DNA from 3 places in the Arthrobacter sp. ZBG10 genome. Region 3 is predicted to be linked to each of the others. Evidence: riboswitches for the same ligand, from Rfam matches in the RefSeq annotation. Region 3 holds a riboswitch; each other region holds the start of a gene.
What was found. Region 3 has a riboswitch for cyclic di-AMP ahead of ACU18_RS13090 (C40 family peptidase). Riboswitches for the same ligand answer to the same signal wherever they lie in the genome.

Region 1 (3,266 bases), on a different contig from region 3:
CGGTGCCGGCTACGTCATCAAGCCTGCAGAGTAGGTTCCGTGGCCACCACACCAGCCCCGGAGGCACCCCGCCGGAGCGTGCTCCGACCCGCCACCTGGCATCTGCGGACGCGCTTGGTGGCATTGGCCATGGCCCTGCTGATCGCCATCTGCGGCGCGGTGGGAGTGGTCAGCTACGCCTCAATGGATGCCTTCCTCACCCGCCAGCTTGATGCCCAGCTGAGCCAGGCGGCGGAGCGGGCCAACGATCCCGGCCGCCCGCCGCAGGGCGGCTTCAACGGCCGGGACCCACTGGACGCACGGGGCCAGAGTGTGGGCACCGTCAACGCCAGCATCCGCAACGGCCAGGTGAACACGGGCGGTTTCCTCGCCTCAGACACCACCCGCACCCCCCTCGCGGCTGACGACAAGCCTGTCCTCCTGGGCCTGGCGACGGACGGCAAGCCAGTGGACCGGGAACTGTCCAACGGCAGCTACCGGCTGGTGGCCGTCGAAACCTCTTTCGGCGACGTCCTGGTGACCGGGCTCCCCCTGGCAGTCAAGGACAGCACGCTCACGTCGCTGGTGTGGACATTCATTTTTGTGTCCCTGGGCGGTCTCCTGCTGGTCGGGCTGATCGGCACCGTCCTGATCCGGCGCACCATGAAACCGCTGGAACAACTCTCGGAAGTGGCCACGAGGGTCTCCCAACTGCCGCTGGACGCCGGCGAGGTGGCACTCGCGGTGCGCGTCCCGCCGTCGAACTCCAATCCGGGAACCGAGGTGGGCAGCGTGGGGCATGCGCTGAACCTGATGCTGGACAACGTGGCCAGCGCGCTGCAGGCGAGGCAGAAAAGCGAAACCAAGGTGCGCCAGTTTGTGGCTGACGCCTCGCATGAACTCCGCACCCCGCTGACGGCCATCCGTGGTTATACGGAGCTGATGCGCATGACGGAGCAGTTCACGCCCGACGGTGCCCGTTCGCTGGCACGCGTGCAGAGCCAGTCCGAGCGTATGACGGCGCTGGTGGAAGACCTGCTGCTGCTGGCGCGGCTGGATGAGGGCCAGCCGCTGAAGCTCAGCGAGGTGGACCTGACGCAACTCATGGTGGAAAGCGTCAGCGACGAGAAGGTGATGGCACCCGGACACAATTGGCGCTTCGAACTGCCGGACGAGCCTGTGGTGGTCACGGGCGATCCAGCCCAGCTCCGTCAGGTCCTGATGAACCTGCTCTCGAACGCCCGGAAGCACACGCCGGCCGGAACCACCGTCCTGGCAGGGGTGGGTACGGCCGACAACACGGCGTTCGTCACGGTGACGGACGACGGCGGCGGGATCCCGGCAGGGTTCGTGGACCAGGTCTTTTCACGCTTTGCCCGCGCGGACGCGGCCAGGAAAGGCAGCGGCGACCAGGCCGGGGCCGCCGCCGCGGAGGGCACCAGCGGGCTGGGGCTTTCCATCGTCCAGTCGATCATCGAGGCGCACGGCGGGAAGGTCTGGGTGACGTCCGAGCCGGGCAGAACGCAATTCACCATCTCCCTCCCACTCGCGGCAGCCGCCCCCACAACCTGACACGCCGCCGTCGTGATGTCCGTTACCTAAATGTGACTTAAGCTTCGGACTCCTGTACCGTCGAAAGGGTGCGGTTCCCGTTCGGGGCGCATGTCCGGATGACGCCTAGCTCTGCCGCTTCCCGGATCCTTCTTGACCCATGGCAGAGGCGGGGGACCCACAGTCCCGGGCACTGCGTGCCCTTGGGGTTAAGCCATTTTCGTGAATTTTCCGGATGGCCGGATGCCCTCATCCGAACCCGACAGCTAACTCCGCAGGTGTGAGAGGCGATCCATCATGTCTGAATTCCCGGTAGAAACGCGCCCGAAAAATGGGGCCGACAGTCCATTCCACACCAAAAAGCGCGGCATTGCCTTCCTGGGCCGGCGCACGGCCATCCTCGCCGCGTCCTGCGCCCTGCTGGTGGGAGTCGGTGCCGCCGGCCAAGCCACCAGCTCCGTCACCTCCCCTGTGGCGGCTGAAACAAAAGCCGCCGAGGCAAGCTCCTCACTGAGACTGGAGAAGAGCGAAATCCAGGCTGCGCCGAGCGAATCTGCGGCGCCGATCGCTGTTGCACCCCAGGCCGCCGAGCCCGCTCCGGCTGCTCCTGCTGCGGAACCGGCGCCCGCCGTGGAAGCCGCTCCTGCCCCGGCCCCCGAGCCTGCACCGGCACCGGTTCCCGAGCCTGCCCCTGCGCCGGAGCCCGCTCCCGCACCGGAGCCCGCTCCCGTCGTCGCGGTTAATGACCCTGCCGGTGCGCAGGCCTATGCGGCCAGCCAGCTGGCATCCTACGGCTGGTCGGCGGACCAGATGCAGAGCCTGCTGACGCTCTGGACCAAGGAATCCGACTGGACAACTACGGCCACCAACGCGAGCAGCGGCGCCTATGGCATTGTCCAGTCGCTGCCGGCCGAGAAGATGGCAAGCTCCGGCGCGGATTACCTCACCAACTACCGCACCCAGATCAACTGGGGCCTGAACTACATCAAGGAGCGCTACGGCTCCCCCGCAGCCGCCCTGAACTTCCACCTCGCCAACAACTGGTACTAGGACCCGCGGGGTCCATCCCGGCGGTCCCGTCCCCGGGACCGCCGGGTCGCCTGCAGGTGACGCGGCGCTTCCGCGGGCACCATACTAAGGGGCATGAAATTCACCACCGTTATTGCCGGCTCCGGCAACAAGACCGGCATCGAAGTCCCGGCCAGCATTGTGGACGCCTTGGCGGCCGGAAAACGGCCGCCGGTGGTGGTGACGCTGAACGGGGCGTCCTACCGCAGCAGCATTGCCGTTATGGGCGGGCAGTACCTGATCGGCCTGAGCGCAGCCAATCGTGAGCTGACAGGGGCGGGCGCGGGCGACGCCGTTGAGGTGGACGTGGTGGTGGACACCGAACCACGCGTGGTGGAGGTGCCCGCTGACCTGGCGGCCGCGCTGGCTGCAGACAGCACCGCGTCCGACGCGTACGCCGCCTTGAACTACAGCGCCCAGCGGCGCCTGGTAGAGCCCCTGGCCCTGGCAAAAACCGAGGAGACCCGGGCCAGGCGCGTGGCTAAGGCAGTCTCGGACCTGAACCCTGGCCAGCAGCACGGTTAGCCGTTCAGTGCCCCAGCGCCCCGTCCGGCTTTGCACGTCACCCGGCTCCTGGCGTGCCCGTCCGGATTTTCACGGCAGGCCGTCAGCTACATGGGTGGAAGTTTAGCCATGCACTGGACGGCCCACTGGTTGCCGTCCGGGTC
Region 2 (3,266 bases), on a different contig from region 3:
TGGAGAAGCGTATCTACGAGATGCTGAACCACCCCACGGAGTCGCCCTACGGCAACCCCATCCCGGGCCTCGCGGCGTTGGGTGGCCAGCCCGGCAACGGCTTCCGGGACGGAGCCGTCAGCCTGCTCGAAGCCATGAAGTCCTACGGCCCCGCCTCCTCGGTGACGGTGAGCCGGCTGGCGGAGCCCATCCAGGTTGAACCGGAACTTCTGGTCCAGCTCGACGAAGGCGGCATCCGGCCCGGCGCAGCCGTTTCGCTGGAGCGCGTTGGCGACTACATCTCCGTCCGCGTGGCCGGCATCGAAGGTGCCCTGGAACTGCCCCCTGAAGTGGCAGCGCACGTCTTCGTCGCGGTCAACTGACGCTGCCCGACGCCGCACTTACCCAATCCCGAGCGGGTTACGCAAAGATAACGGAATTGTTACTATGCGGGGGTAACGGATATAGTTGAACCTAAGCGTTGATACATAAGCGTTACTTGATCCGGAGCCGAGCTCTGCCAGCGGATCAGGCGCACAAGTCATTTCTGGCAGAGGCGGGGGAACCACAACCGGCAGCGGGGGCTGCCTTGGGGTGAAGTCCGTCAGCAGCAAGCCTCTCCAGTGAAGGATCCTACGGGATACCCCTGTGCCAAAGCTTGCCCGCGCGGACCGGGTCGAACGAACTCTCTGACCCGAATCCGACAGCTAACTCCGCAGGCTTTTCCAGAGAGGAACCGTTCTTGACCATGCAGACCTCCAGGGGACGCCGCCGTGCGGCCGTCCCCGCTTCGGCGCCACGGGCAGCTGAAGCCACCAGCACGGAGCGCCCGCGCGATTTCCACCGCGACGCGCGCCGCCGCAGGGGTCCCTTCCGGCAGATCACCGACTTCGCGTCGGCCAGCGGCATGGGCCAGAAAGCCGGCATCGCCCTGGCTGCCACGGGCCTGGTCCTTACCGTGACCGTCCCGGCCACCAGCCCCGTGCTTGCAACCGACGCACCCGGAGCCACCCCCGTGGCTGCCGCCGCAGTAACCCCGCAGCCCCGGATCTCCGCAGAAGCCGGCGCCCAGCTGGACTTCAGCCGTTCCGCTGTGGTGACCCAGGCCGATCCGGACGGCAAGCTCAAGCAGCTGCTCAGCGCCCAGTCCGCCAGCGCCGTCTCCCGGGCGGCCTCGGCAGGCAGCCTTGCTGCGCCGCTGGCCACGCTCACCACTGCCTCTCCCTTCGGCTACCGCGTCAGCCCCATCACCGGCGGCAACGGCGACTTCCACCGTGGCCAGGACTACGTGGCCCAGTGCGGCACATCCGTGCTTGCTGCTGCAACCGGAACCGTGACATTCGTCGGCTGGCACCAGTACGGCGGTGGAAACCGCGTGGTGATCGACCACGGCAATGGCCTGGAGACCACCTATAACCACCTCTCTTCCTTCACTGTGAAGGAAGGCCAGACGGTGTCCCGCGGCGATGTGGTGGCCCTGAGCGGCACCACGGGCGCTTCCACCGGCTGCCACCTCCACTTCGAGGTCCAGGTCAACGGCGAAGTCGTCGATCCTACCGGCTGGCTCTAGTCAAATGATGGTTCACTACCGGATCGCCGAGATCCGCCGTGACCTGAATGTGACATTGAAACGAAACTGCTGTACCGTCTAACTTGCGTCAAGTTTTCCGAACTTGACGCTCTTGAGTGGATTGCCTAGCTCTGCCACCGCTCAAGGTCCGTTCGCATTTCATCGTCTGGCAGGGGCGGGGGAACCAATTTTGGCCTTCAGCTGTATCGAAGGCCTTGGGGTTAAGTCGCAAAGCTTCCCAGGAAGCAGCGCGGCCGGGTGACTCCCATCCGAATCCGACAGCTCACCTCGCAGGCATTGGGAGAGGCCACCTTCTTGTCTTCACGCCACAATTCTGCGCGCCACCGTGCGCTCACGGTTCGCACCAGCCCTTTGGACAGTGTTTCCAAAGCCGTCAGTGCCAATGCCGGGACAGTAGGTCGCCAGGCGGCAGTATTCGCCGCCGCGTCGGGCCTGATCCTGACCATGGGACTGCCTGCCACAGCTGCTGACACCACTGCCGGAGTGTCCGCTTCCACCGAGTCCGGCACCGCCCAGACCGCGCTGGCAGTCACCGCCGCTCCCACCGCCACCGTTTCCTTCGAACGCACAGTGGTCACAACCATTGCTGCGCCGAAGCCGGAGCCGGTCCGAGTGCAGGCCACCCCCGCAGCCACCGCAACGGCAGCAGCCCCGGCCGCAGCCGGAGCTACGGCCGCGGCAGCAGCGCCGGCAGAGAAGGCCGCGCCCGTTGCGGCTTCGACGTCCGGCATCGCAGCCATCGCCTACACGGGCATCGGCCGTCCCTACGTCTGGGGCGGCACCAGCCCCAATGGCTGGGACTGCTCCGGATTCACCCAGTGGGTCTACGCCCAGGCCGGCATCAGCATTCCCCGCACGAATGCCTGGAACGCCATGACGCCCACGTCCAACCCGCAGCCGGGTGACCTGGTCATGCAGAATGGCGGCGCGCACGTTGGTATCTACGTCGGCAACGGCATGATGATCAGCGCGCTCAACCCCTCCCAGGGCACCCTGCTCCACGCAGTGGCAGCCACGGGCTCCTCCTCGTTCTACACGCTCGGCAAGTAGTTCCTGGGGCTTCGGCCCCGGGAACTTTTTCTTTGCTCGAAACCGCTTCACGCCAATCACCAAATCCCCGTTCTGGACGCGCCGGAATACCCCCAAGATGCCGGCGCGGCCAACGCCCCGGGCCTGCCCACCAGCAGGGCCCGGGACAACGAAAGAGAGAACTGATGACTACTCGTGCAATCGCACGGCATCGCGCCGAGGTCACCAAAACCAACTCGATCACCGTCATTGCCAAGGCTGTCGGCAGCAACGCCGGAGTCTTCGGACGCCAGGCTGCCGTCATCGCCGCAGCTTCCGGCCTGGTCCTCACCAGCGGAATCGCAGCCAACGCTGCAGACGCCAGCACCCAGCGCGAATCAGCGCCGCTGTCCGGGCTGGAAGTTGAATCGACGGTTGACGCCCCCATCTCCGCCGCTTCGACCATCGCCATCACCTTCGAGAAGCCGGCCGTGACCACCACGCCGGCTCCCGTTGTTGAGCCCGAGCCCGAAGTTACCGTCCAGGAAGCCGAGCCCGCAGCGCCCGCCGCCGCAGCCCCTGCTGCGCAGCCTGCTGCGGCACCGAAGGTCACGGCCACCGTTGCCTCGGCTCCCGCTCCGGCGGCTGCACCCGCAGCCCAGGCCCCCGCCAGCGGCAAGGGCGCGGC
Region 3 (3,266 bases):
CGACCAGCCCTACCTGGAGCTCTTCAGGAATGTCCTGGCGGCGCAGGCGGACCTGGTGGCACGGTGGATGCTGGTGGGATTTGTGCATGGCGTGATGAATACCGACAATATGACCATCTCCGGGGAAACCATCGACTACGGGCCCTGCGCGTTTATGGACGCGTTTGATCCCGGCGCGCTGTACAGCTCCATCGATACCGGCGGCCGGTACGCCTACTCCAACCAGCCGATAGTGGCGGAATGGAACCTTGCCCGGCTTGCCGAAGCGCTGCTGCCGCTCCTCCACGAGGACCAGGAAAAGGCGGTGGAGCTGGCAGTGGAAGCACTGGGACTCTTCCGGCCCGCTTACGGTGCGGCCTGGCAGGCAGGGATGCTGGCCAAGCTGGGACTGCCGGCACCGGCGGATGGCTCACCTGTAGACCCTGAAACCGCCGGGCTGGTTGACGGCGCACTGGCCTTGCTCAAGGACGGCCCCGTGGACCACACGCAGTTTTTCCGCAACCTGGTCAAGGCCGCCCGCGGTGACGCCGGACCGGTCCGCGGCATGATCATGGACCTGGCCGCGTACGACGCCTGGGCGGCGCGGTGGCTGGCCCGGCAGCCGGACCCCGCCCTGATGGACCGGACCAACCCCATCTACATTCCGCGCAACCACCTGGTGGAGGAAGCCCTGGCCGCCGCCACTGCCGGTGACTTGGCACCATTCCACCTGTTGCTGGACGCCGTTGGCAGCCCGTTCACGGAACGGCCGGGCCTGGAGCGGTTCGCGGAAGGGCCGCCGGCCGACTTCGGCGCCTACCGGACCTACTGCGGCACCTGAGGTCAGGCCGGGCCCGCTGGTTCGGGGCCCCGCCGGTTCCGCGCCGCATTCCTTAAACGCCAAGGGCGGCAGCGGGACTGATCCCGGCTGCCGCCCTTGCGGTGGTGCAGGCGCTTGCTGCGCCGCGAAGCTACGCTACGCGGACGAAGGAAGCTCCGGCGAGCCAGCTGATGGAGTGGACCTCGGTCTTGTAACCGTCCACGCCGCCGCTGACAACCTGGCCGTCGCCGGCGTAAACGCCAACGTGGCCGGCGGTGATGACCAGGTCACCGGGGGCCGGTGAGCCCACAACGCTGCCGTACTGGAAGAACTGGCCCGGGGCGAGGTCGCCCACGGACTTGCCTACCGAACGCAGGGCCTTTTCCACCATGGCGGTGCAGTCCTGGCCAACGCCCAGTTGGCTGTAAGCCGAGGCGAGGATTGCGGCGCCGGTACCGGTGCCGGTGGAGGCTGCCGGAGCGGACGCGTAGCTGAGGTTCATGCCGGTGTTGGCCGGGGCGGCAACGGCTGCAGCCTGGACCGGGGCGGGAGCCGGGGCCGGGGCGGACACGGGGGCTGCCACGTAGCCGGCGCCTGGGATCTGGATCTGGTCGCCCGGGTAGATGACGGCCGAGATGGACAGCCCGTTGGCGGAGAGGACGTCGTTCAGGCTGACGCCGTTGGCCGAGGAGATGGCGCCCAGCGTGTCACCCGAAACAACGGTGTGGACATTGCCGGCAGCGGCAGGGGCAGGCGCTGCAGCGGGCGCTGCCGGTGCCGAGTACGCCTGGACGTTGCTGGTTCCGGTGGTATCCGGTGCGGTCACGCCGGCGTGGGCCGGGGCGCCGATGCCGAACGCGATGCCGGATGCGGCGGCCACGGCCAGGGCCGGGCGGCCCAGGGACTTGGCCTGCGACTTGGCGGAAACTGCCAGGCCTTCAAGAACGATGGAATGGGTCGGCACCGCGCGGTGACGGGCAGCCAGGGTGTTTTTTGACATGATAGATCGCCTCTCCCATGCCTGCGGGGTGAGCTGTCGGGTTCGGGTTGGAGCTACCCGGCCGGGAGCACCCCATCAAGGACAGAGGTGCTATCGACTTAACCCCAAGGCTTCAAAGAAGCCGTGGAAACTTGGTTCCCCCGTCCCTGCCATCCGGAAACGATTGATCCCAGGCCAGCGGCAGGGCTCGGCATGCTGGTGGGAGTGCCCCGTTGGAGAGGGACACATCAAGACCATAACCCAGGTCCCGACCAATTGTCACATTTGGATAACATGCGAGGTGGGCCTCTCGGATCCCTGGTTTGTCCATCGCTGGTGTGTTGCCGGGCCCCTGAACTCGAAGGACGCCATCCGGTCAGCCGGCCGCACAGGCCTTCGTCACAAAGTCATAAAGTTGGCCGCGCAGGGTGGCTCCGGCGACGAGTTTCAGTTGCCCTGAGCGCATCCCCACTGCCACCCGGACGGGCAGCAGTGTGCCCACTTTGTCTTCCGCCACAGCGTGCGCGTCACAGCGCGCGGGCCGGAGCCGCAGGTTCATAACGAACGGCGCATCTCCCGCCCTGACAACGGTGTCAACGGGCCAGGGATCCGCCGACGCTTCCGCCAGCAGCGTGGTGCCTTCGAACCGTTCGAGGGTCAGCCGGCCGCTCCCGCGGGCCCCGCCAGCAGGATCAACCAGCAGGTGGACGACGGCGGTGCGCAAGTCCGGCGCGACGGCCAGGTCCGGAGCCAGGGCCAGATCCGCTACCGCTGCCGCAGCCGCCGAAAGGCAAAGTTCAGCGTTGTTCCGGGCCAGGATTCCGAGGGGATCAGTTGCCTCCAACGCGATGCTGGTGGGAGTGGGAGCGGTGGCGGGCGGTACTGTGGCCGGGGCGGTGGCGTCTGCCGCCGGCAGCGTCAACGTCGCTGTGGCCACCGCGGCAGGCCCGCTCGAACTGGCCTGCCCCGGCTCCGGACAGGCAGCCGTGGGCAACATTGCGGTCCGGATTTTGGCCTGGTGCGGTGGCACGACCACTACACCGCCCGCGGAGTCCCAACGGATGTCCTGCTGGAACAGGGAAGTGCTGAGCCGGGCGTCGCTGACCGTGACCGGACTGTCTGTGGTGTTGGTAATCAGCAACTCAATGCCATGCCGCCCGTACTGGTCCCGGGACTGGTTTACTTCCACGGTGAGTGCCGGTTCTGCGGCGGCTGGAGTGGACCACGCCGGCGTCGGATCGGCTGGGGGAGAGCACGCAGTCAGGGCGGCCAGGGCCAGGCCGGCAACGGCCGCCGTTGCGCAGCGCGGCGTGCCACGTGAAGGACGGCGGGGAGTGCCCATGGCCCCAGTCTAGGTCCACGTTTTGCAGCTCCCAATGTAACGATGTGGACACTTCAGCGTGTTCCGGCGGACGGACGCCGGTAGGCTTCGGGACTATGTCCCCGTTCGTTTCCAAAGTGCGGTCGCCCCTGGCCGGCGGCCTGTTG

Region 1: another riboswitch for cyclic di-AMP. It lies ahead of ACU18_RS12815 (hypothetical protein); the one in region 3 lies ahead of ACU18_RS13090 (C40 family peptidase).
Region 2: another riboswitch for cyclic di-AMP. It lies ahead of ACU18_RS14450 (C40 family peptidase); the one in region 3 lies ahead of ACU18_RS13090 (C40 family peptidase).

What each region holds. Positions count from the first base shown of each region.
Region 1 covers NZ_LFQH01000050.1:5,674-8,939, reverse strand. Annotated here, with positions in the region: gene ACU18_RS12825 (response regulator transcription factor) at 1-34, shown strand, start outside; gene ACU18_RS12820 (sensor histidine kinase) at 40-1,551, shown strand; cyclic di-AMP (ydaO/yuaA leader) riboswitch at 1,671-1,822, shown strand; gene ACU18_RS12815 (hypothetical protein) at 1,828-2,580, shown strand; gene ACU18_RS12810 (YdeI/OmpD-associated family protein) at 2,674-3,123, shown strand; gene ACU18_RS12805 (glyoxalase superfamily protein) at 3,210-3,266, opposite strand, start outside.
Region 2 covers NZ_LFQH01000058.1:55,054-58,319, forward strand. Annotated here, with positions in the region: gene ACU18_RS14440 (metal-dependent transcriptional regulator) at 1-362, shown strand, start outside; cyclic di-AMP (ydaO/yuaA leader) riboswitch at 509-717, shown strand; gene ACU18_RS14445 (M23 family metallopeptidase) at 728-1,549, shown strand; cyclic di-AMP (ydaO/yuaA leader) riboswitch at 1,686-1,860, shown strand; gene ACU18_RS14450 (C40 family peptidase) at 1,922-2,620, shown strand; gene ACU18_RS14455 (NlpC/P60 family protein) at 2,785-3,266, shown strand, end outside.
Region 3 covers NZ_LFQH01000051.1:846-4,111, reverse strand. Annotated here, with positions in the region: gene ACU18_RS13095 (protein adenylyltransferase SelO) at 1-820, shown strand, start outside; gene ACU18_RS13090 (C40 family peptidase) at 951-1,799, opposite strand; cyclic di-AMP (ydaO/yuaA leader) riboswitch at 1,803-1,968, opposite strand; gene ACU18_RS13085 (hypothetical protein) at 2,155-3,120, opposite strand; partial or broken gene ACU18_RS13080 (coiled-coil domain-containing protein) at 3,216-3,266, shown strand, end outside.